DNA from 3 places in the Mesorhizobium sp. YL-MeA3-2017 genome. Region 3 is predicted to be linked to each of the others. Evidence: predicted binding sites of a transcription regulator. Region 3 holds the regulator's gene; each other region holds the start of a gene.
The links. Region 3 encodes LexA, which represses DNA repair genes until DNA is damaged. Its sites were predicted from a motif close to TGTTCNNNNTGTGTTCNG; they were not measured.

Region 1: a site for LexA is predicted at 2,328-2,345, ahead of QFZ88_RS28255 (ImuA family protein). Genes of this name have one in related genera too.
Region 2: a site for LexA is predicted at 4,220-4,237, ahead of QFZ88_RS11705 (helicase-related protein). Genes of this name have one in related genera too.

Annotation. Positions count from the first base shown of each region.
Region 1 is NZ_JAUSVH010000003.1:154,766-162,707, reverse strand. Features, by position in the region: gene QFZ88_RS28265 (error-prone DNA polymerase) at 1-94, opposite strand, end outside; gene QFZ88_RS28260 (DUF6504 family protein) at 91-1,614, opposite strand; gene QFZ88_RS28255 (ImuA family protein) at 1,529-2,296, opposite strand; gene QFZ88_RS28250 (hypothetical protein) at 2,501-2,872, shown strand; gene QFZ88_RS28245 (ATP-dependent helicase) at 2,894-4,984, opposite strand; gene dinB (DNA polymerase IV) at 5,197-6,333, shown strand; gene QFZ88_RS28235 (transposase) at 6,408-6,884, opposite strand; gene QFZ88_RS28230 (thermonuclease family protein) at 7,471-7,942, opposite strand, start outside.
Region 2 is NZ_JAUSVH010000001.1:2,472,336-2,480,277, forward strand. Features, by position in the region: gene fdxA (ferredoxin FdxA) at 1-139, opposite strand, end outside; gene QFZ88_RS11700 (RNA-binding S4 domain-containing protein) at 290-676, opposite strand; gene QFZ88_RS11705 (helicase-related protein) at 723-4,061, opposite strand; gene phbB (acetoacetyl-CoA reductase) at 4,913-5,638, opposite strand; gene QFZ88_RS11715 (acetyl-CoA C-acetyltransferase) at 5,776-6,960, opposite strand; gene phaR (polyhydroxyalkanoate synthesis repressor PhaR) at 7,240-7,866, shown strand.
Region 3 is NZ_JAUSVH010000001.1:215,413-223,354, forward strand. Features, by position in the region: gene glp (gephyrin-like molybdotransferase Glp) at 1-203, shown strand, start outside; gene QFZ88_RS00900 (antibiotic biosynthesis monooxygenase) at 366-722, opposite strand; gene QFZ88_RS00905 (LysR family transcriptional regulator) at 848-1,735, shown strand; gene lexA (transcriptional repressor LexA) at 2,070-2,792, shown strand; gene QFZ88_RS00915 (ComEC/Rec2 family competence protein) at 2,920-5,541, opposite strand; gene gltX (glutamate--tRNA ligase) at 5,635-7,056, shown strand; gene gltA (citrate synthase) at 7,234-7,942, shown strand, end outside.

The DNA.
Region 1 (7,942 bases), on a different contig from region 3:
CTGCGCGCGCGAACAGCTCCTCGCAGGAGGACGCGCCACGCAGGAAGCTGAAATGCGTGGTGACCTGAAGCTCGGCGTAGCGGGGCTCGCTCATCCGAACACCCCATGCAGAAACCAGAGATGCGAACCGGTCTCAGGGTCCTCGCCATTGCCGGCGCGGTAAATCCAGTAGCGTTCGCCGGCCTGGTCCTCGACCCGGAAATAATCGCGGATGGCGGCAAGCTCGGCATCGCGCTTCCACCACTCCGCATGGACGCGCTCGGGACCGTCCGCCCGCTTCACGCGGCGGCGCACGCCCCGCCAGGTGAAGCTCGCCGGCGGATGATCCGGCAAGAGGGCGATCGCCTCGATGCGCTCCGGATGGGCAAATAGACGCGCCGGCCGCGGCCAATGGCTTGGCCAGGCCGTGCCGGTGTCGGGCGACAGCGCCGGGATACGGCAGACCGATCGCTCGGGCACGTCGCTGGCGACAGGGGCCACCCGGTAGATCGCCCGCTCGCCGACGCGGTTGGCCAGCGTGTCCACGAGGTCGGAGATATCCGGTATTGCGATCTCTATGAGGTCGCTCGCCATCTGCCGGCGTTGCAACGGCTCGGCTGTGGTGGCGGCCAGCGCCATGAGCTCGATGCCGAAGCCCGGATCGATCTTCTCAATCTGGTCGCACAGAAGACGGGACAGGCGCCGGGCATCGCGCACCGGCTGCGCCATACCGACGCGGACGGCTTCGACGCGTGCGTCGACGCGATGGCAGAGAAGATCGAGACGGCGCGCGCCGAGACCCTTTGCCTCCAGCGCGGCGCAGAGCTGGTCGGTGAGCTTGCCGATGTAACGGGCGATCGTCTCGGCAGCGCCGATGGGTTCCGCGAAAGCCCGCCGCACCTCGATCAGGTCGGGCGGTCGGATCGGCTCGATCGGTTCGGCCACGTCGCCAAGCGCCTGATTGAGCCGGCGCGCGAACTCGGGGCCGAAGCGCAGCGTCAATGGCGCGCGCGGCTGGGCCAGAAGATCACGCACGCGTTCGAAGCCGAGAACCCGGAGATCGGCCGCCATTCCAGGCGGCAGGCGCAGAGCCGCGAGCGGCAGGGGATCGAGCACGACAGCACCATGTCCCGGCGGCGCGATGATAGAGGGCTCGGCGGCGAACCGGGCGAGCGCATGGGCCGCGCCCCAGGTGTCCGCCACCGCGGCGCGTGCGGTGACGCCCGACATGGCGAGCCGGCCGATCAGGGTTTCGATCATGGTCGCTTCGCCGTCATGGAGATGGTCGGCGCCGGTCGAGTCGATCACGATGCCATCCGGCGGATCGGCCGCGACGATCGGCGAGATGCGCTGGAGCACCCACAATGCCAGCCGTTCCAGCGCCTCGGCATCCGCGACCGGATCGGCATCCACTGTGATCAGGCCGGGGATCAGGATCTGGGCCTCGGTCGCGGGCATGCCGGGGCGCAGCCCGACCGCTCGGGCGACGGCGTCCGCTGCCGTGACCACCCGCCTGTTGCCGTCCCGGCCGATCATCACGAGCGGCGCCTCAGCCGGAGGCGCCGCGTCGCCAGCCATCCGCCGCAGCCGATCCGTGGACCAGTCCGGCAGGAAGAGCGAGACGACCCGTCTCATCGCAAGCCTCCAACTCGATATCAGCACTATCCACGCCGCCCTTGGCGTGGATCAACTCAACAAGCCATCTGTGGCGGCCGACGCCCGGAACCGGCAGCACCTCGGACGGAAGGACGGAGACGCGCCAACGCGTCATGGCGGCGGTCGGCGCGCCGAAGTCGGACGCATCGCTGTGCCGGCGCCAGCGGCGCAGCGCGATGCCGATCGATCCGGTGCCTTCGGCCGCAAGCTGAAGCCGGCGCGAGGCGGTCATCGGCAATCGGGCGACCTCGCCGACGACAGCGCCGAGCCCGCCATGGCGAAGGCCTTCCTCCATGCAGGCCAGAATGGCCTTGTCGTCGCCGGCCTCGACATAGACGACGCGATCCGGCGCAAGGCCGGCATGCGCCAGCGCCGGAGCGAACAGGTCCGGCTTGGCGATGCACCAGAGGGTCTTTCCGGTCGTGCGCCCGGCGATCCCGGCCGCGAACAGCGCTGCCGCCGCGCCGTCGATCGCGCCGTTGCCGCCGCCGGCGACTTCATGCAGCGCCCCGCGTGCCAGTCCGCCCCCCGGAAGCCGCGAATCGATTTCGCGAATTCCGAACGGAAGCACCGATTTGGCGCGCCTGGACCGTCCTTCGAGGCGGGCAATCCGCTCTCGAAGTTCGACAATCGCTGAAGAATGGGGCGCCGAGGCACGCATCTATCCCTTGAAAGCTGTTCTGTCCGTGATATGTTCTATGTTTGTTCTCATCCTGACAAAGAGTCAACGGACTCGTTGGATCGGGATGGATGCCGCAGCGGAACCGCGGCGTCGTGCGCGTCGAGAGAAACGGCCGGAACCGTCCGGTCTTGTAATTTTGCGTCCGATTCCAATCTCAATAAGAGACAGAAAACGAGAACGGGTATGGCGGCTTTTCAGGTCAGGATCGCGTATCTCACGCCGCTGAAGCGATCGCGGCACTATTTCCATCAGCTCGTACTGGCAGACGACCGGCAGGCTGCGCTAGCGGAAGGCCGCGCGCTGCTCAGGAAAAGGTCGCCAGAGGCGCGCATCGTTCACGCGGCCGCCAATCTGCGTCCCGACAGCAAGGACGCTGAAGCTGTGATCCGGGCGGGATGGCGATATCGCGACGGCTGGTGGTCCCGGCCGATCCGCGCCGGCGACGATCTGGCGGCGATCGCCCTTCATGGTTTCGCCGACAGCAAGGCGATCAATGCGCGCAGCACCGCCGGCTGCGTCGAGATCGACTGTCACGCCGGGCGCATGGCCGCATGACGGCCGAATACCGGGACAGCGCTATCGCCACATCCCGCGCATCTTCGTCTTGAGATCTATCCGGACCTCGGGCTGCGGTGCCCTGCCGGGCGCGGCCGATGGCGGCGGCCAGGAAATCTGTTCGAAGCGGTCGAGGATGTGGTCTGGAATAAACCGCGTGCGCGATGCGTAGACATGCCGGTCTCCCCATGCCGACTGCCCGCTGACATAGAAGCGCTGCGGGGTGACCAGATGCAGCGAATCCTTTGCCCGCGTCATGGCGACATAGAGCAGCCGGCGTTCCTCTTCGAGATCGTCGCGCTCGCCGACCGCCAGGTCGATCGGAATACAGCCGTCGACGGTGTTGAGCAGGAACACCTTCGTCCACTCCTGGCCCTTGGCAGAATGGATCGTGGACAGGATGAGATAGTCCTCGTCGAGGTGCGGCGGGCCTGCATCTCCGCTCGTGGCGTCAGGCGGGTCCAGCGTCAGGTCGGTCAAAAAGCGCTCGCGCGAGGGATAGCCGGCCGCAATCTGTTCGAGTTGGAGAAGGTCTGCGCGGCGCGCGGCGGCGTCCTCGTGGACACGCTCGAGGTGCGGCTCGTACCACAGCCGCACACGTTCGAGATCCGCCGGCCAGGTCGACCGTGTGCGCAGCGCCGAGAACAGGTCGACGAAGGGGGGCCAATCCTCGTCCGCCCTTGCCGGCACCTTGAAGAACTGAAGCCCGAGGACCGGATCGAGCGCGCGCTCCATCGCCTCGATCGCAGCACCCGCGGCGGATGGGCCGATGCCGGGCAAGAGCTGAAGCACGCGAAAGCCGGCCACGCGATCACGCGGGTTTTCCGCGAAGCGCAGAAGCGCCAGCACGTCTTTCACATGCGCGGAATCGAGAAATTTCAACCCGCCGAATTTGACGAACGGGATGTTGCGGCGCGTCAGCTCGACTTCCAGAGGGCCGGAATGATGCGAGGCGCGGAAGAGAACCGCCTGCGCCCGGAGCCTCGTCCCGCTCTCCCGCTCCTCCAGCACCTTGTCGCACACATAGTTCGCCTGTTCCGCGTCGTCGCGCACGGTCACCAGCAACGGCTTTTCCGCGGAACGCCGCTCGGTCCAGAGGTTCTTGATGAAGCGGTCGGCCGCCTCGCCGATGACCGCGTTCGCCGCGTCCAGCACGGTGTTCGTGGACCGGTAGTTGCGGTCAAGCGTGACGATACGGGCAGGCTCCGGAAACAGCCCTGGAAAATCCAGGATATTGCGAACCTCGGCGGCGCGGAAGGAATAGATCGACTGCGCGTCGTCGCCGACGACAGTCAGCCCCCGGCCGTCAGGCTTGAGCGCCGTCAGGATGGTCGCCTGCAGCCGGTTGGTGTCCTGGTATTCGTCGACAAGGATGTGGTCGAAGCGCGAGCGGAGCTGTTCCACGATTGCCGGCTCCGCGCACATCTGCGCCCACCACAACAGAAGGTCATCGTAGTCGAGGACGTTCTGCGCCTGCTTGGCTTCGACATAGGCGCCGAACAGGGTTTTCAGCTCCTCGGCCCAGCCTATGCACCAAGGGAAGGATTTGGCGAGCACGGCTTCCAGTTCGGCCTGCGCGTTGACCGCCCGCGAGTAGATCGCAAGGCAGGTGCCTTTGGCGGGAAATCTGCTCTCGGTCTTGGACAGGCCGAGTTCGTGCCGTACCAGGTTCATCAGGTCGGCCGAATCTTCCCGGTCGTGGATCGTAAAGGCCGGGTCGAGACCGATTTCGAGCGCATGATCGCGCAGCAGCCGGGCTCCGATCGCATGGAACGTGCCTGCCCAGGTGAGTCCCTCGGTCATGATCGACGCCTTGTCGCCGAGCACCATGGCTGCGATGCGCTCGACACGGCGCGTCATCTCCGCCGCGGCCCGGCGCGAAAAAGTCATGAGAAGGATTCGTCGAGGATCGGCACCGTTCACGATCAGGTGCGCGACCCTGTGCGCCAAGGTATTGGTCTTGCCCGACCCGGCTCCTGCGATAATCAGCAGGGGCTCCGCGGCCGAGCCTTCGCCGTGGACCACCGCCGATCGTTGCTCGGTGTTGAGGCCGGCAAGGTAGTCGTCTGGCGCCGCGGCGGCCACGGTCGAATCAAGGACAGCGAGGTTCATTGCGCGAATGAATCGTGTTTCCGTTTCGTTCGCAACAAGGATCGGCCCGGTCATCCTGCCGCGATGTCCCGCCCAAGGGAAAGCCTCCTGACATTTGCGGTAGGGGACAGCTGCAATAATATTCCCCAGCCCCGGCGGGGCCGGTGATTTGGAATACCACCGGCTCCCGCCCATCTTCTCGAGAAGGTCAATGCAGCGACGATGAAGACGCCATGATAGAAGACACGGACCACCGCATCGGCGTCAGCGGAGCCCTGGGACAGGACGGCCCGTCTCCCCTGCATCGCCGCGTCTTGCACGTGGACATGGACGCCTTCTACGCGTCGGTCGAACAGCGGGACAATCCGGAGCTGCGCGGAAAGCCGGTCGCGGTCGGTGGCTCGGCCGCCCGCGGCGTCGTTGCGGCCGCAAGCTATGAGGCACGCGCCTTCGGAGTGCGATCGGCACTGCCCTCAGCAACCGCGAAGCGCCTCTGTCCGGAACTGATCTTCGTCAAGCCGAGGTTCGACGTCTACCGGGCGGTGTCGGCGCAGATCCGCGAGATCTTTGCCGAGCATACCGATTTGATCGAGCCGCTATCGCTGGACGAGGCGTATCTCGACGTTACGATCAACAAGCAGAACATCGCCGTCGCGACGGAGATCGCTACCATCATTCGCGCGCGCATCAAGGAAGTGACCGGCCTCAACGCATCGGCTGGCATTTCGTACTGCAAGTTCCTGGCGAAACTGGCCAGCGATCTCAATAAGCCCAACGGCCAGGCCGTGATAACGCCGAAGATGGGGCCGGACTTCGTGGCGAGCCTGCCCGTCAAGAAGTTCCATGGCGTAGGTCCGGCGACGGCGGCCAAGATGGAGCGTCTGGGGATCGCGACCGGCGTGGATCTCCGTGACAAGCCGCTGTCATTCCTTCAGGAGCATTTTGGGAAGTCGGGCACGTGGTACTACAGGATTGCCCGCGGCATCGATGATCGTCCGGTCGAACCGAACCGGCCGCGCAAGTCGGTCGGGGCGGAAGACACGTTCCCGACCGACATATTCGACATTGGGACGGCGCGAACCGAACTCTCGACGCTTGCCTCAAAGGTCTGGGGCTATTGCGAAGCCAAGGGGATTCGCGGCCGGACGGTGACGCTGAAGGTCAAGTACGCTGATTTCCACCAGATCACACGCAGCCGGACTGCGAGTGGTCTCATCGCGAGCGTCATCGACCTGGAGGGAGTGGCGGCCGCCCTGATGGCGCCGCTCTTCCCCACCGAAAAAGGCATCAGATTGATCGGTGTGACGCTGTCGTCGCTTGATGGGAACGGCAGCGACGACGATCGGCAGCTTCTGCTATTTGCAGATTAACGCTCTAGGCGAGACGGGCGACGCAGGTAACCCGGCTATCCAAAGCTCTCAAAATTTGATCTGGAGCAGCCCGGCTATTTGATCCCAAGCTTACGCTTCAGTTCGGCATTCTGCTTAAGGAGCCGCTCTTCCAGCTGCTTCATCAAGTCTTTGTTTTCTTTCTCAAGGGCGGCCAAACGCTCCAGATCGAAGTCGCCACCCTTCGTCGCGGGCTGTGAAGCCCTGAGCCACTGATAATACGTCTGTTCCGATATTTCCGCCTTGCCCACGGCGACTTTCACGCTGTCGCCGCTGCCGATCGCCTTCTTGATCTGTCCAACTTTTTGTGCGCGCTCTTTCTCGGAATAGGTCTTGCGCTTGGCGCGGGCCGGAGCAGGCGGAGCCTCCGCCGCCTTGAGTGCAGGCTTTGTGGCTTCCTTTGTAACCCGCGGTTTGGAGGTCGCCTTCGCCTTTTTTGGCCGTGGAGCCTTTTTCTTCGGTTCCGGGGCCTCTACCGCTGCAGGAGCCTCAGTAACGGCCTCGACGGTTTCAGCTTCCGGCAGATCGGGCATAGTGTGCTCCACTTCCTGGTCATCGTTGCCCGCAACATCAATCGGCGCAGCGCTGGAGTCAATCAGGGGCGCGGAAGTCGGGGTATCCCCTTCTAGACCGCGCATTGTTTCAGTATCGACCGCAGCAATACTCAGATTGCCCTAGATCGATTGCTTCTTCGTTGGAGCGCGCCTGTGCTTCATCTCCACAATGAAGGGACGCGTTTGTCGTCTCATGACTTCTTCCTGAATCGATACGATTTGCGCGGTCTGCGTATAGGCCCAATGTGCGTCTTGCCGCCAGAGCCGAGCCGGGCCCGTCCCCAGATCTCAACCAAAGGAGCGTCAGCGGACTATGTTGCAATGCACAATGCGCATCGCTGCCATGCGAAATCAGCGCTGGAGCGACGGCTTCGACCGGCTAGATTTACATCTATCGATTTCGTCGGGATCTACCTCCTCCCAGAGACTGACGGATACGGTCGACTTTCACCTCCTCCCGATCGTCGACCATCTATATGACGCCCGCCGCACCTCCTCCCGCGGCGGGCGTTGTGCTTCTAGCCCGGACGTTATGCGCAGCTTGCCGAAGGGGCCCCTGGCTTCTTTACTGCTGAGATCGGCGCCAGCCCGCTGCTCTGGCTTCCTGTTCGGAACAGAACCATCGCTCGCCTTTGCCGGGCGAGATTCGCGTCTGCGTGTAATATTTCTGGCCGGGGACGTGGTAGATGCGCTCCCCCTTCCGAGTGATGTTGCCCTTGATGCTGCACGCGCCCGACTGCTCGGATGCGGCGGCAGAAGACGCGGCCGACGGCACGAGAGAAATGGTCGACGAGCTGTCGGACCGTTCGCGCTGCGTGGCACGCCACTCCCATGGCGGCTGGAAAGGTCCCTGCCAGATACCGATTTTGTCCGCTTTGGCGGTGGATTGCTCCCTGGAAAACATGCCGTTCGAGTAGCGCGGCCAGTCCATTGCGTGCCCGTTGCGCACGAGCCATCGCTGAACGCTTGCACCATCCGCCCGGGTGCAGTCGCCAACGAAACGGCCGTACTGGTCGCGCTCGACGAATTTGCAGGCC
Region 2 (7,942 bases), 2.3 Mb from region 3:
CGCACACGCCGCAGTCGATGCACTCATCCGGGTGGATGACGAGCATGTTCTCGCCTTCGTAGAAACAGTCGACCGGACACACCTCGACGCAATCCATGTACTTGCATTTGATGCAATTATCGGTGACGAGGTAGGTCATCAGGCGGCTCCGGGAAGGTCCCGTTCTCTTTTCTATTGTTGCCGGTCAGGTAACGTCTTTGCCGCGCGCTTGCAAGGCCGGCGCATGCCAAGGAATTGGCCCAGGTCGGAATAGCTTTCCACGGCACGATGCGCGACGGCACGCGCGTCCTCAGTTTTCGTCCCTGAGACGATCGGTTTGCCGCCGTTCCCGCTTGGTCGGCCGGCCGCTGCCCGCATCGCGCAGCGGCGCGATCGCGTCGGGCACAGTCTCGGCCTTCGGCGTTGGCGCCGGCGACATGTCCTCGTAAAGCGTGCGCGCCTCCTCCGCCGGGCCACGGCGGATGCCGGGTGCCAACACCTTCCACACCAGGATGCGGCCGTCGAGCGTGATGGTCAGCACGTCGCCGATCTTGACCAGATCGGACGCCTGCGTTGCTTTGTCGCGGTTGATGCGAACGCGGCCCGCCACCGCCAGTTTCGCAGCCAGCGAGCGCGATTTCACCGCGCGGGCGAAGAACAGCCACTTGTCGATGCGCTGGCGACCCTCGGCGGCCATCGGTTCAAAACCCGAGGCGGCGCGCCGAAAGGCCTGGCCGCGACATCTACTTCTTCAACTGGTCGCGCAAGGCGGCCAGCTTGGCGAATGGCGAATCGGGATCGAAGCGCACCGGGCGCTCCTCGCGCGGCTTCGGCTGGAAAGCCGGCTTGCCGCCCTTGCCCTCCGGCCGGCGACCGTCGGGTTTGCCGCCCTTCCAGTCGCCGCGCCCCTCGCGCCGATCCTGGCGGTCGCCCTGCGGCTTGCCGCCGGGACGACCCGGGCGGCCGCCATCGCCATTGGCGCGCTCCTTGGAGCGGTCGCGGGAGAAGCGCTCGCGGCCATTGCCTTGCTCGGCGCCCTCGCGACCGCCCGGCTGGCGGTTCTGCTCGCCACCCGGCTGGTTGCCGCGATTGCCGCGCTGGTGGCGGTTGTCGCGCCGGTGTTCGAAACGCGCCTGCCGCCACAGAAGAATCGGCTTCGGCTCCTCTGCTTCTGCGGCAGTCGCGTCGGCCTTGCTCTCTTCGGCTTCCGGAGCAGCCGCGGCAGCTTCCGCCACGACGGGCTCGGCTTTCTCGGCTTCGCCAGCCGGCTCGGCCGTTTCCGCAGCCAACTCGACTTCATCGGTGACCGGCTCGGCTGTCTCGGCAACCTCAGCGACTGGCTCGGCCGTCTCCACGACAGCCTCGTCGCCAGCATCCGGCGCGTCGACCGTTTCTTCCGCCAAAGCGATCGGCTCGGAAACCTGTTCGGCCGGCTCCGCGCTGGCGGCTGCTTCGTCCGTCGCCTCGGCGGTGCTTTCGTCGGCGCTCGGCGCGGCCTCTTGCGCAGCGGCAGCATCGGCCGCCTGCCGTGCCGCCTTCGCGGCCGCGTCGGCCACCGCCTTGGCTTCCGCTGCCTCGCGCACGGCGGCGTCGAGCGCTTCGGTTTTCGCCTTCACCTCGGCCGCCGGCTTCGGCTCGGCGCGATAGCCGAGACCTTTGAGGATCTCTTCCATGTCGTCGGCGGTGGCGCCGAGGATCGACATCATCGGCGGCGTCACCATGAAGGCCTGGCCGTCATAGGCGCCGTCCGGACGCGGACCGAGGCCCGGCTTCCAGTTGGTCGCCGGCCGGATCAGGTCGGCCAGCCGCTCCAGAATGTCGACGCGCACCGCACGGCGGCCGAGATTGCGGTAGCCGGCAAGCCGGTAGAACGCCTTGTCGAACGCCTGGTCGATGACGACGGAGGTGCGGCCGGAAGCCAGCGCATGCACGACGTCGCCGAAGCCCGGCTTTTCCTTGCCGTCGTTCTTCAGTGCCCACAACAGCGTCACCAGGCCGGCGGGTGCCGGCTTGATCAACGACGGCACGAACACGTGGTAGGCGCCGAAGCGCACGCCGAGCCGGCGCAGCGCCGCGCGGCCTTCCTGGTCCAGCGTGCGCATCTCCTCGGCGATGTCGCGCCGGTTGATAAGGCCGAAATGCTCGACCAGCTGGAAGGCGATGCCGCGCGCGATACCGGTCAGCTGCTCGGCGTTCTTGAGGTCCACCAGCGGCTTCAGGAACTGCTCGATCTGGAAATTGACGAAGCGCTCGGCGCGCGCCGCCACCTTGTCGCGGGCCGGGCCGGTCAGTTGTTCGTCGGCCAGAAGCACCAGGCGCGGCTTCAGCGCGTCCTCGCCGGCCACCAGCGTGCCGATCGGCGCACCGATCCAGCGCAGCACGCCGTCGGAGCCAAGTGCGATGTCATTGTTGCCGGACGCGGCGAAGCGTTCGGCGCGCGCTTCGAATTCGGAAGCCAGCGCCTTTTGCGCGGCCGCGCGCACGGCCTTGGCGTCTTCGCCGCCGGCGCCCTGGTCCGCCGTGAAGCGGAACCCTTGCAATTCGCCGACATGATGGCCCTCGACGAGGACGGTTCCGGTAGGGCTGATTTCGGCTTCAGGCATGGTATTTTCTCTAAGGCGCCGCATGAGGACGGAAGTCCTGCGATCAACGAAGCGTTTCGTCAACCGCTCATGTAACGCGTCCGACAATCTGTCCTCGATTTCACGTGTCTTTTCTTGCCAGTGTGTCGGATCGGCAAGCCAACCTGGACGGTTGGATACAAAAGTCCACGTCCTGATCTGCGCGATGCGGTGCGAAAGCGTGTCGATGTCGCCCTCGGTCGTGTCGGCGCGGCGCACCTGTTCGGCCATGTAGGCTTCGTCGACATGGCCGCGCCTGGCGAGGTCCATATAAATGGAAGCGACGAGGTCGGCATGCTGGGCCGGCGCGATCTTGCGGTAGTCCGGCAGCGCGCAGGCTTCCCACAGAAGCGCCACGCGCTCGCGGCCCGTCGCCAGGCTGCGGATCTCGCCGTCCTTGGACAAAAATTCCAGCGCCTGCGCGTCCACCGCCGGCAGCGCGCGGGTCAGACCTTCCACCGGCGCATTGGTCTCGATCGAGCGCTTCAGCGCGTCGAGGCTGGCGTAGTCGAAGCTGGCGGTGCGCCATTGCAGCACCTTCACCGGCTCGAAGTCATGGCCTTCGATCTTCTGCACCAGGTCTTCGTCGAACGGATCGACCTGGCCGGTGACGCCGAACGTGCCGTCGCGCAGATGGCGGCCGGCGCGGCCGGCGATCTGGCCGAGCTCAGCGGCGGTGAGATTGCGGTACTGATAGCCGTCGAACTTGCGGTTCTGGGCGAAGGCGACGTGGTCGACATCGAGGTTGAGCCCCATGCCGATCGCGTCGGTGGCGATCAGATAGTCGACATCGCCTGACTGGTAGAGCGCCACCTGGGCGTTGCGGGTGCGGGGCGACAGCGCGCCGAGCACGACGGCGGCGCCGCCTTGCTGGCGGCGGATCAGCTCGGCGATGCCATAGACCTCGTCGGCCGAGAAGGCGACGATGGCCGAGCGCCGCGGCAGGCGGGTGAGCTTCTTCGAGCCGGCGTAGGCGAGATGCGACAGGCGCGGCCTGGTCACCACCGAAACGCCCCTGAGCAGCTTCTGCAGGATGCCGTGCATGGTGGCCGCACCCAGAAGCAGCGTCTCCTGCCGACCGCGCAGATTGAGGATGCGGTCGGTGAAGATATGGCCACGCTCGAGATCGCCAGCCAGCTGCACCTCGTCGATGGCGACGAAGGCGGCGTCGGTCTCGCGCGGCAGCGCCTCGACCGTATGCACGGAATATTTCGCCCCGGCCGGCTGGATCTTTTCCTCGCCGGTGACCAGCGCAACCTTGTGGGCGCCGATCTTCTCGCAGAGACGTGTGTAGACCTCGCGCGCCAGAAGGCGCAGCGGCAGGCCGATGATGCCGCTCTCATGCGCCACCATGCGCTCGATGGCGAGATGGGTCTTGCCGGTGTTGGTCGGGCCGAGCACCGCCGTGACGTCGCGGCCCGACAGGATCAACGGCTCATTCGATTTGGGATGGATGTTCATCAGCCCGGAAGCAGGGACCTTTTTCCCGTGATCGGCACCGGGCAAGCCCGGCGACTGGCGACACATAGGCATTCACGCGACGAAGCGAAAGCACAATGTTCGCAAAACCGTCGCAGCCGGGTTCGGCATGCCGGTTTTTGCACCGCGCCATTAACGTCCGGAACGAGTCTGGAACGAATCGGCGACGAATCACTGACTCGTGATGATTCATGTTTCGTTCACGGCTATATGTGGGACTGTGACCGGCCAATCGCACCACATGCTGAATCGGCTAACCGCCTCGCATGTCGGCCGCGGAACATCGCCGTTAACTTTTGCCGGCAAGCGAGCCCCGTCGCTATGCCGGCTAACCGGAGACAGGGAACAAGCACCTGAAATCGCACGTCTTTCTTAACGGCAATTAACCAATTTCGCGGTCGCGACAGCCATTTCCATTAACAATCCGCTCAAAGCCGGAACGAATCGGCGACGAATCAGCGATGGCGAAAGTTTCCCGGTTTGTTCACCCCAACATCTTGTGTTGTGCACAGCTTGTCCACCGACGATTCACAACTTGGCCGGGCGAATGTTCTTAAGCCTCCCGTCAGCCGTTAACTTTTGTGTGCCGGGATGGGACGGTGGCGCGCGTCTCCTTCTCCCCTTGAGGGAGAAGGTGGCCGAGCCGAAGGCGAGGTCGGATGAGGGGTGTTGGACGGAGCGCATCTCTGCAAAATGTGGGATCAAGTTGAACTGAGGCGTTCGTTTTGATGCGCCCCATTTCTTCCAGCACCCCTCATCCGCCTTCGCCATGGCGGCTGTGCCGCCAGGCTCAGGCACCTTCTCCCGTAAGGGGAGAAGGTAAAGCTCTACCCTCAGCTGAAATACTGCCCGCCATTGGCCGAGATGGTCGAGCCGGTGATGAAGCCCGCTTCCTCGGAGGCCAGGAAAACCACGCAGCGCGCGATTTCCTCCGGCTCGCCGAGCCGCCCGACCGGGATCTGCGGGATGATGCGCTCGTTGAGCACCTTCTCGTCGATCGCCTTGACCATTTCGGTGGCGATGTAGCCCGGGCAGATCACGTTGACGGTGATGCCGGCGCGCGCGCCCTCCTGGGCCAGCGCCTTGGTGAAGCCGATGTCGCCGGCCTTGGAGGCCGAATAGTTGGCCTGGCCGGCCTGGCCCTTCTGGCCGTTGATGGAGGAGATGGTGATGATGCGGCCGAACTTGCGGTCGCGCATGCCGCTCCACAGCGGATGCGACATGTTGAAGACGCCGGACAGATTGGTGTCGATCACCTCTTTCCACTGCTGCGGCGTCATCTTGTGGAACATGGCGTCGCGGGTGATGCCGGCATTGTTGACGAGCACCGAAACCGCGCCGAGATCGGCCTCCACCTGTTTGACGCCGGCGACGCAGGCGTCATAGTCGGCCACCGACCATTTGTAGGTCTTGATCCCGGTTTCAGCCGTGAACTTCGCCGCCGCCTCGTCGTTGCCGGCATAGTTCGCCGCGACGGTGTAGCCGGCATTCTTCAAGCCGATCGAGATCGCGGCGCCGATGCCGCGCGAGCCTCCGGTGACGAGTGCGACCTTTGTCATGCGTTTCCCCTTTTTGCTGCATCATTCAATGGCTGGTCCGTATGACGGACTTTTGAAACCGACCCTTATGCCGGGCCTTCACAAACAACCTTCACAGACAAAATGGGCGGCTCCTTGGCCGCCCGTCTTGTTTTCGATCAAAGTGCCTCGACGCACATGGCGACGCCCATGCCGCCGCCGATGCATAGGGTGGCGAGCCCCTTCTTGGCGCCCCGGCGCCGCATCTCGTAGACCAGCGTGTTGAAGATGCGCGCGCCCGACGCGCCGATGGGGTGGCCGATGGCGATCGCTCCGCCATTGACGTTGACGATGTCCGGGTTCCAGCCGAGGCCCTTGTTGACCGCGCAGGCCTGCGCGGCGAAGGCCTCGTTGGCCTCGACCAGATCGAGGTCCGACACTTTCCAGCCGGCCTTTTCCAGCGCGCGCTTCGACGCCGGGATCGGGCCGGTGCCCATCACCGACGGATCGACGCCGGCGGTCGCCCAGGAGGCGATGCGCACGAGCGGGGTGATGCCGCGGCGCACGGCTTCGGCTTCCGTCATCAAAAGCGCGCCGGCGGCGCCGTCATTGATGCCGGAGGCGTTGGCGGCGGTCACCGTGCCGTCCTTGTCGAAGGCCGGCTTCAGCTTGGTCATCGCGTCCATCGTTGCGCCGTGGCGGATATATTCGTCCTGGTCGACGATGGTGTCGCCCTTCTTACCCTTGATGGTGAAGGCGACGATCTCGTCCTTGAACCGGCCGGCCTTCTGCGCGGCCTCGGCCTTGTTCTGCGAGGCGAGCGCGAAAGCGTCCTGGTCGTCGCGGGTGATCTGGAACTGCTTGGCGACGTTCTCGGCGGTGATGCCCATGTGATAGCCGTTGAAGGCATCCCACAGCCCGTCCTTGATCATCGTGTCGATCATCTTGTAGTCGCCCATCTTCACGCCGGCGCGCAGGTGCTGGGCGTGCGCCGACAGCGACATCGATTCCTGGCCGCCGGCCACGATCACCTTGGCGTCGCCGGAGGTGATCTGCTGCATGCCGATGGCGATCGCCCTCAGGCCCGAGCCGCAGACCTGGTTGAGGCCCCAGGCGGTCGTCTCGATCGGCAGGCCGGCATTGATCGACGCCTGGCGCGCCGGGTTCTGGCCCTGCGCCGCGGTCAGCACCTGGCCGAGGATCACCTCGTCGACTTCCGCCGCCTCGACGCCGGCCCGCGACAGCAATTCGCGGATCACCACCGCGCCCAGATCATGGGCGGGTGTCGCGGCGAAAGCTCCGTTGAAGGAGCCGACGGCCGTGCGCGCGGCACTGGCGACGACGATGGCGTTGGAAGCGGACATATTGTTCTCCAGACTTCTATTTGAACGGTTTGCAAGCTTTGCGTTCGACTTTTCTTGCCGGTTCCAGCCCTTGAGTCAAACTGGAAATCGGCACCCACTGGGCGACCCGGCGGCTGCGTAAGTTATGCTGCGCAGCATATTGCAGCGCCGAAAGAACCCGCTAAGCTTCCGCACTGCACAAACCGCTTGGAATTATGACGGTTTTGCGCATATCCTCGACTTGGGAGCAATCGTTACCGGCCGCTTACGGGCCCGCCGGTATCCGCGGGAGGATGCTGTATGGCGGCGAAAAACGAACCGGTGGTCATCAAGAAATATGCCAACCGCCGGCTCTACAACACGGGCACCAGCACCTATGTGACGCTCGAGGACCTCGCCGAAATGGTGAAGAAGGGCGAGGACTTCACCGTGCAGGACGCCAAGACCGGCGACGACATCACCCACCCGGTTCTCACCCAGATCATCTTCGAGCTGGAGAACAAGGACGGGCAGAACATGCTGCCCATTCCGTTCCTGCGCCAGCTCATCGCCTTCTATGGCGACCAGATGCAGATGATCGTGCCGTCATTCCTCGAACAGTCGATGCTCGCCTTCTCCAAGGAGCAGGAGCGCTTCCGCGAACAGATGAAATCGTCGCTCGGCAAATCGCCGATGGACATGATGAAGTTGGCGACGCCGATGAAGGCGCTGGAGGAACAGACACGGCGCAACATGGAAATGTTCCAGAACGCCATGCGCATGTTCACGCCCTTCCCCGGGGCTGCGACGGGCGGTGCCTCGAGCACGGCCGCCGAGCCGGCCAGAGCCGAACCCGCCAAGGCGGAGCCGGCCGAAAAGACCGACGATCTGCAGGAACTGAAGGAACAGATCGCCGCCATGCAGCGCAAGCTGGACAAGCTTTCGTAGGTGACGAGACGGGGCAGGTTCGCGATTGCCATGTGGATGGCATGGCGCGAAGTTCTCGCTCCGTCATTCCGGGCAA
Region 3 (7,942 bases):
ATATGCCGGCTAATGATCGGCGCCAGGATTATGTTCGCGCGGTCGTGGAGGAGCGCGCTGGCGCCCTCATCGCCACCCCGTTGGGCATCCAGGACTCCTCGATGCTGCGCACGCTGGCCGATGCCAACGGGCTGATCGTGCGCCCGCCCTTCGCCGCCGCCGCTATCGCCGGCGAGCCCTGCCAGGTGCTGATGCTGCGCTGACGAGCGGAGCAAAAAACTGGCGGCAGCGAAGAACTGTTTTCAAGCCGCCGCACGTCCGCCTCGGACGTACAAAAAGCTCTTTAATCCCTTGAATTTACGCGTTGTTTTTACCGAACACCGATCCCGATTCTCGAACCGTCGCGCGCGGCATCGTTAGGTGAATCAGGTCGCCGCCACGCGCTTCGGCAGCACGAGATCGCCGACGGTGTAGGTGTGAAATTCGCTTTTGGACACCGCGTCCAGCTTGCGGAACTTCTCCACGAAGACTGGATCGGAGAAGAACGTGTCGACATCGCCGGCGCCCTGGATCGCTTCGACATTCACGACCGTTTGTCCGTCCGTGCTCTTGGCCAGCGTGCTCCAGAGGAAACCTTCCTTGCGTTCGGCGACATAGTGCACGACGTCCTGGATGATGGCGAAAGCCTCCTCCTGCTTTCCGGGGTGGGCGTGGATGACGTTGACGATGAAGGTCGTTGGCTGGGGAGTGGCCGCGAAGGCGGCGTTCGATTGGGTGGTCATGCGTATCTCCATTTGAGGATCGCGGCGGACTGTGCGCGACGGCATCTGGATATCGGGACGGAAATATCGGATAAATGGTCCGGTATTCTCATCACATCGGATATTTTTTCCGGAATTGACTCTCCATGGATACGCTTGGAACGCTTGGCATTTTCATTCAGGTGGCCGAGGCGGGAAGTTTCGCGAGCGCTGCGCAACGGCTCGGCCTGTCGGGTTCCGCTGTCGGCAAGGCCATCCTGCGGCTCGAGGACGAGATGGGCGCGCGCCTTTTTCACCGCTCGACGCGCAGTATGGCGCTGACCGAGGAAGGCAGTTTTTTCCTCGACAGCTGCCGGCGCATCCAGGCGGAATTCGAACAAGCTCAGGCCCAGCTGTCGCGGTCGCAGGCGACCCCGCGCGGGCAGCTTCGCGTGAGCCTTCCCCTGGCCGGCATGCTTTTGATGCCGACGCTGTCGGCTTTCATGGCAACATATCCGCAGATCAACCTCGATCTCGATTTCACCGACCGGCTTGTCGATGTCATCGAGGAGGGTTTCGACGCCGTCGTTCGAACGGGCGACGTCAAGGACACGCGCCTGATGAGCCGCAAGCTCGGGACATTCAGGCACATGATTGTCGCGGCACCCGAATATCTCGCCGAAAACGGCAGGCCGAGTGTGCCGGAGGACCTCCTCCTGCATCGGTGCCTGCATCATCGCTTCGCGAATTCGGGACGGCTCGAACCGTGGCCGCTGGCGCGCGATGGACGCGAGCTGAAGCTCGACCTTCCCGTCACCACGGTCGCCAGCACGTTGGAACCATTGATCTATCTCGCCGAACGATCTTTCGGCATCACATGCCTTCCGCCGTTTGCCGTATCCTCAGGCCTGGCCGAGAGAAAGCTGGTGCCGCTACTGGAAGACTACCTTAGCGAGGCCGGGACGTTTCGGATCCTTTGGCCGACCAACCGATACCTCTCGCCCAAGGTTCGGGTTTTTGTCGACTACATGGCTGCGAATCTTTTTGCCGAGTAATCACCAGGCTGGAAGGCGCGGGACGCGTAGCAGCAACGTCTTTGTCGGCCGGCTTGGCACAATCCGGCCGGGCCGTGCCTTTGTTGCAGGCCCGGGCTCTTCACACCGCGCGCCTGTTCTGCTCAACCATGCAGTGGCGCCTCGATTCTGCCATTTGCAAAGCCACTCGCCCCGGCGCGACGAAAAAGTCGAGATCGAGTTCCGGCGGCATCAGGCTGAACAAAGCGTCAACAGATTCATTAAACTTTAAATGGTTGCGGAACACAAATGGAACAGATAGTGTTTGTTCCGGGTTTGTTTTACTGATTCCGGTTCCAGTCCCCTGGGGGTGACAATGCTGACACGCAAGCAACACGAGCTTCTGCTCTTCATCCACGAACGACTGAAAGAAAGCGGCATCCCACCCTCTTTCGACGAGATGAAGGAGGCGCTCGATCTTGCATCGAAGTCCGGCATCCACCGCCTGATCACCGCTCTGGAAGAGCGCGGCTTCATCCGCCGGCTGCCGAACCGGGCCCGGGCGCTCGAAGTTTTGCGTCTGCCCGATTCCATCGCGCCCGGCCTCAACGCGGCCAGGAGGTTTTCGCCGGCCGTCATCCAAGGCAGCCTCGGCCGCCCGGCGGCCAAGGAGCCGCAGCGCCCGCAGTCGGCCAGCAATGACGACGATGCCGGCTCCGCCGTTTCCATTCCCGTCATGGGCCGCATCGCCGCCGGTGTGCCGATCGACGCCATCCAGCACCGCACGCATTCCATCTCGGTGCCGCCTGACATGATTTCGGGCGGTGACCACTATGCCCTTGAGGTCAAAGGCGATTCGATGATCGAGGCCGGCATTTTCGACGGCGACACGGTCATCATCCGCAATGCCAACACCGCCAATCCCGGCGAGATCGTCGTGGCACTGGTCGACGAGGAGGAAGCGACGCTGAAGCGCTTCCGCCGCAAGGGCGCGTCGATTGCGCTGGAGGCCGCCAATCCGGCCTATGAAACCCGCATTTTCGGGCCGGACCGGGTCAAGGTGCAAGGCAAGCTGGTCGGCCTGATCCGCCGCTATTAATGAGGCCGGAACAGGTCGGCTCGACGCGCTCGGAGCCGGCTCCAAGCGCTCGTAGCAGGTCTCTTTCCTCCGCTGAAATGTCGCGGAGCCGGTTTAGTGGACGCGGTCTTGCCGAATTGATAGCCGGCTAATTTTCTGGCGTTTGAGGCGCGTGATCTCGTTGTTCTGTCGTGACATCAGGACCGTTCGGCGTGGCATCGCGTTTGTTCGCACGCGCATCGCGCCTGTTTGTGTCGGCATCGAATCTGTTTGCCGAGGCATCGAATTTGCCTGCCTTGGCATTGGACTTCACGCGCTCCTGCTGCCGGGGCGGCAGGCCCCTCGCCTCGCGTGAAAACCGGCGCTGCGCGTGCCAGGGCCGGGAGCTGTCTTCGAGGGCGAAGCGCGCCGTTGCGGCAGCAGCGGCATTTTGCGGGTCGAAATAGACCGCCGCGCTGCCGGCGCGGGCCAGATCCTGTCGGGTGATGACGACGACGGCGGCGTCCTCGCAAAGATCGCGCGCCGTGGCGTCGTCGATGACGATCACGGCGGCGACCGCACAGGCGGGCTTCGCGGCGCGCGCATTGGGCGCCGTCGCCACGACCGGGCCATCGGGATGGCGGGCAAAGCAGAGATCCTGCGCACACAGAAACGGCGTGCCGGGCGGCAGGTCCTGCGCGTCCGCCAAGGCGACGCCGGCCGATGCCGCCGTCTCGGGAAGGACGACAGTCTCGGCATCGAGCGCGCGGCGCCAATTGTCGAGCGTGAACGCATTGGGGCGCGGCCGGCTGACCGCCAGTTCGCCGCCGCCGATGGGCATGGCGACGAGGCGCGCATCCTCGGCCACCAGCACGTCGGGCGTCTCGACATCGTCCATCGCCACGATGCCGGCGAAGGCCAGCGGCACGGCGAGCAGCCGCAGCCATGTCGTGGCCATGGCGCCGATCGCCAGTGCGGCCGTGACCAGCAAAACCGATTGCGTCGAGACGAGCCCGACGGCATCGACCGGCGAGCGTGCTGAGATCCATTCGGCGATCGCCATCATCGCCGACAACCCCTTGCCCATGGCGTAGAGGAACGGTCCGTCGGCCCCGAACGGCATGGCGAGCGCGCTGAAAACGGCGGCCGGCATGACGACAAGCGAGACGATCGGCATCACGGCAAGGTTGGCGAGCAGGCTGAGCGGCGAAATGCGCTGGAAGTGCCAGGCCGCGAACAAGGCCGTCGCAAGACCGGCGACGATGGACGTCACGGCGAGACCGATCAGCCCCACCAGCGACTTGTGTACGAGAAATCCCGCCAGCGACCGCGCCGGCGGCGGGCCGGTCGGCGCGATGCCCCGGCGTTCGGACCAGGCAGCATAGGCACCGATCAGCGCGGCGGTGGCGGCAAACGACATCTGGAAGGAGGGCCCGACCACCTCGTGCGGCGCGATCAGGATGACGACGACCGCCGATATCGCCAGATTGCGCATCGACAGCGCGGCACGATCCAAGAGAACGGCGACCAGCATCACCGCCAGCATGATGAAGCTGCGTTCGGCGGCCACCACCATGCCGGAGATGGCGAGATAGGCAGCGATCGAGACCAGCGCGGCAAGGGCCGCATATTTCTTCACCGGATGCCGCGCCGAAAAATCCGGAAACAGCGCGAAGGTCCCGCGCAGCAGCGCCATGACGGTTCCGGCCACCAGCGCCATGTGCAGGCCGGAAATGGAAATGATGTGATAGATACCGGTGCGCCGCATCGCCTCGTTGACGGGTTCTGGAATGCCGGCGCGCACGCCGACGATCAGCGCGGCGGCGATTTCGCCTTCCGCGCCGCCGATGGTGGCGCGAATGCGGGCAGCGATTGTCTCCCGCGCGGTTTCGACCGCCACCGACAGGCGCGCCATGACGGGCATCGCATCGTTCGCGGGCGTCACCAGTTTCGGCTTGCCCATGAAGAAGCCGGTGGCGCCGATGCCGTCGAAGAAGCTTTCGAAGGAAAAATCGTAGCCGTTTGGCCGCACTGGGCCGGCTGGCGGCATCAGCCGCGCATAACCGTTGACCTCCGAGCCGGCCTTGACGCCATCGGGCACCGCCAGCGCCGACAGGCGCACCCGCTCAGGCTGGTAGCGCAGCTTTGGCCGCTGGGTGCTAAGAACGTCCAGCGTCAGCCTTGTGCGGCCGCTCGCCATCGGCTCGACCGCCACGACGCGCCCGGTTATGCCGGTCGAGACCTCGGCGCCCAGCGTGTCGCCCGGCATACGCCAGGTCTCGACCTTGCCGGCCAGGATACCGAGCACGAAGAACAGCACGGCCATTGCCGCGAGATGAGCCTTCGCCCCGGCAAGCAAGGCAATGGCCGCCAGCGCAAGGCAGGAAGCAACCGGCTGAAGGAAGGCCGGTTCTTCGGTCAGCGAAAAATAGACGGCGGCACCTGCCGCCAGGAACACCGGCGCGAACAGAAATGCAGCACCCCGGTCGAGCTCCAGGCTGACAACCGAACCGAGTGCGCCGCGCCAGTCCTGGCGCAACAACAGCCGCATGCGCCGTGTCCAGACGGCGATGCGATCAGGCAAGACCGGAGGTGGCTGAAGTCTGGCGATCTCCGGCGGCAATACGGGGATGACGCGGCTCTCCGCCACCGGCCCGCCGGCCTCGTTTGCGCCATCGGGCAGCCGGGCCGCAGGCGGGAAAAGCGGCTGGGTCGAAGCAAAGAGAAGCTGCTCGCTGATGCCGCGATCGGCATCCGCCCCGCCCTGCCCGCTCCGGCCCCGTCCAGCCATCGGGTCTGCCCCTTGCGCCCCCGACCTCCTATGCTACATGAACGCCCAAACAACGAAAGTCCGCGCCTTTGGCGCCCCTTCCTTGAGAGTTCCATGTCCGATCAGGTTATCACCCGCTTCGCCCCATCCCCCACCGGTTACCTGCATATCGGCGGCGCCCGCACGGCGCTGTTCAACTGGCTGTATGCCAAGCACACCAACGGCAGGATGCTGCTGCGCATCGAGGACACCGACCGCGAGCGTTCGACCGACGCAGCCACCGCCGCGATCCTCGACGGCATGGCCTGGCTGGGGCTGAGCTGGGATGGCGATGCGATCTCGCAATTCGAGCGCGCCGCGCGGCACCGCGAGGTTGCCGAGGAGCTGGTGCGCATGGGCAAGGCCTATTACGCCTATGAGACGCCGGCCGAACTCGAAGCCATGCGCGAGCATGCGCGGGCGAACGGGCTGCCGCCCCGCTATAACGGCCACTGGCGCGACCGCGATCCGTCCGAGGCGCCCGAGGGCGTGCGCGGCGCGGTCCGCATCAAGGCACCGCTGGAAGGCGAGACGCTGGTGCGCGACCGCGTGCAGGGCGAAATCCGCTTCCCCAACAAGGACCTCGACGATTTCATCATCCTGCGCTCGGACGGGGTGCCGACCTACATGCATGCGGTGGTCGTCGACGACCACGACATGGGCGTCACCCACATCATCCGTGGCGACGACCACCTGACCAACGCCGCGCGCCAGACCACCATTTACGATGCGATGGGCTGGGACGTGCCGGTGTGGGCGCATGTGCCGATGATTCTCGGCGCCGATGGCGCCAAGCTTTCCAAGCGGCATGGCGCGCAGGGCATCGATGCATACCGCACCATGGGCTATCTGCCGGCCGCGGTTCGCAATTATCTGGCGCGGCTCAGCTGGAGCCATGGCGACGACGAAGTGATGACGCTCGACCAGATGATCGGCTGGTTCGACATCGACGACATCAACAAGAGCCCAGCCCGTTTCGATTTCGCCAAGCTGGAGGCGCTGAACGGCGTGCATATGCGCGGCATGGACGACGCCGCGCTGACCGAGGCACTCTTCGACACGCTGCCTTATCTGCCGAATGGCGAGGCGCTGGCCGCCCAGCTGGACGATGCGAAGAAGGCGCAGGTGCTGCAGGCGATGCCGGGCCTCAAGGAGCGCGCCAAGACTCTGGTCGAACTCGCCGACAGCCTCTATTTCATCGCCGCCAGCCGCCCGCTGCAGCTGGACGAGAAGGCCGCCGGCCTGCTCGACGCCGACGCCAAGGCCGTGCTGAAGGCGGTGCTGTCGCACTTCCAGGCGCTGGACGAATGGAGCGCCGCCACCACGGAGGCAGCCGTGCGCGCCTGCGCGGAAGCAACGAACCTCAAGCTCGGCAAGGTGGCCCAACCCTTGCGCGCCGCGCTCACCGGGCGCAGCACCTCGCCCGGTGTTTTCGACGTGTTGGCGGTGCTCGGTCGTGACGAAAGTCTCGCTCGCATTGCCGATCAAATCGATTAGGAGATCTGGCCCAAGAACTTTGGCATTGAAAGGCGCGTTTTGCGGTGCAACATTGCCGCTGGATCAAACAGCCCTATTTCCCTCGGCGGCTGCAATCTCGCGCATTTCAGAGGCTTACAGCGTTTTGCGTGGCGGATTGATTTTGCCTGAAGGCATAGGAACAAGAAGGAGTTAGCGATGACCGGACAGACGGCGAAACTGGAACTCGGCGGCAAGACGCACGAGTTCAAGGTCCGAAGCGGCTCCGTCGGCCCGGACGTCATCGATATCGGCGCGCTTTATACCACCACCGGCGCCTTCACCTACGATCCTGGCTTCACCTCCACCGCCAGCTGCGAATCGCAGATCACCTTCATCGACGGCGACGCCGGCGTGCTTTTGCACCGCGGCTACCCGATCGACCAGTTGGCCGAACACGGCGATTTCCTCGAGGTCTGCTACCTGCTGCTCTACGGCGAACTGCCGACCAAGGCGCAGAAGGACGATTTCGACTATCGCGTCACGCGCCACACCATGGTGCACGAGCAGATGAGCCGCTTCTTCACCGGCTTCCGCCGCGACGCGCACCCGATGGCGGTGATGTGCGGCGTGGTCGGCGCGCTGTCGGCCTTCTATCACGACTCCATCGACATTTCCGACCCGCACCAGCGCATGGTCGCCTCGATCCGCCTGATAGCCAAGATGCCGACGATTGCGGCGATGGCCTACAAATACCATATCGGCCAGCCCTTCGTTTACCCGAAGAACGAGCTGAACTTCGCCGCCAACTTCCTGCATATGTGCTTCGCGGTGCCGTGCGAGGAATACAAGGTCAACCCTGTGCTGGCGCGCGCCATGGAGCGCATCTTCATCCTGCATGCCGACCACGAGCAGAACGCCTCGACCT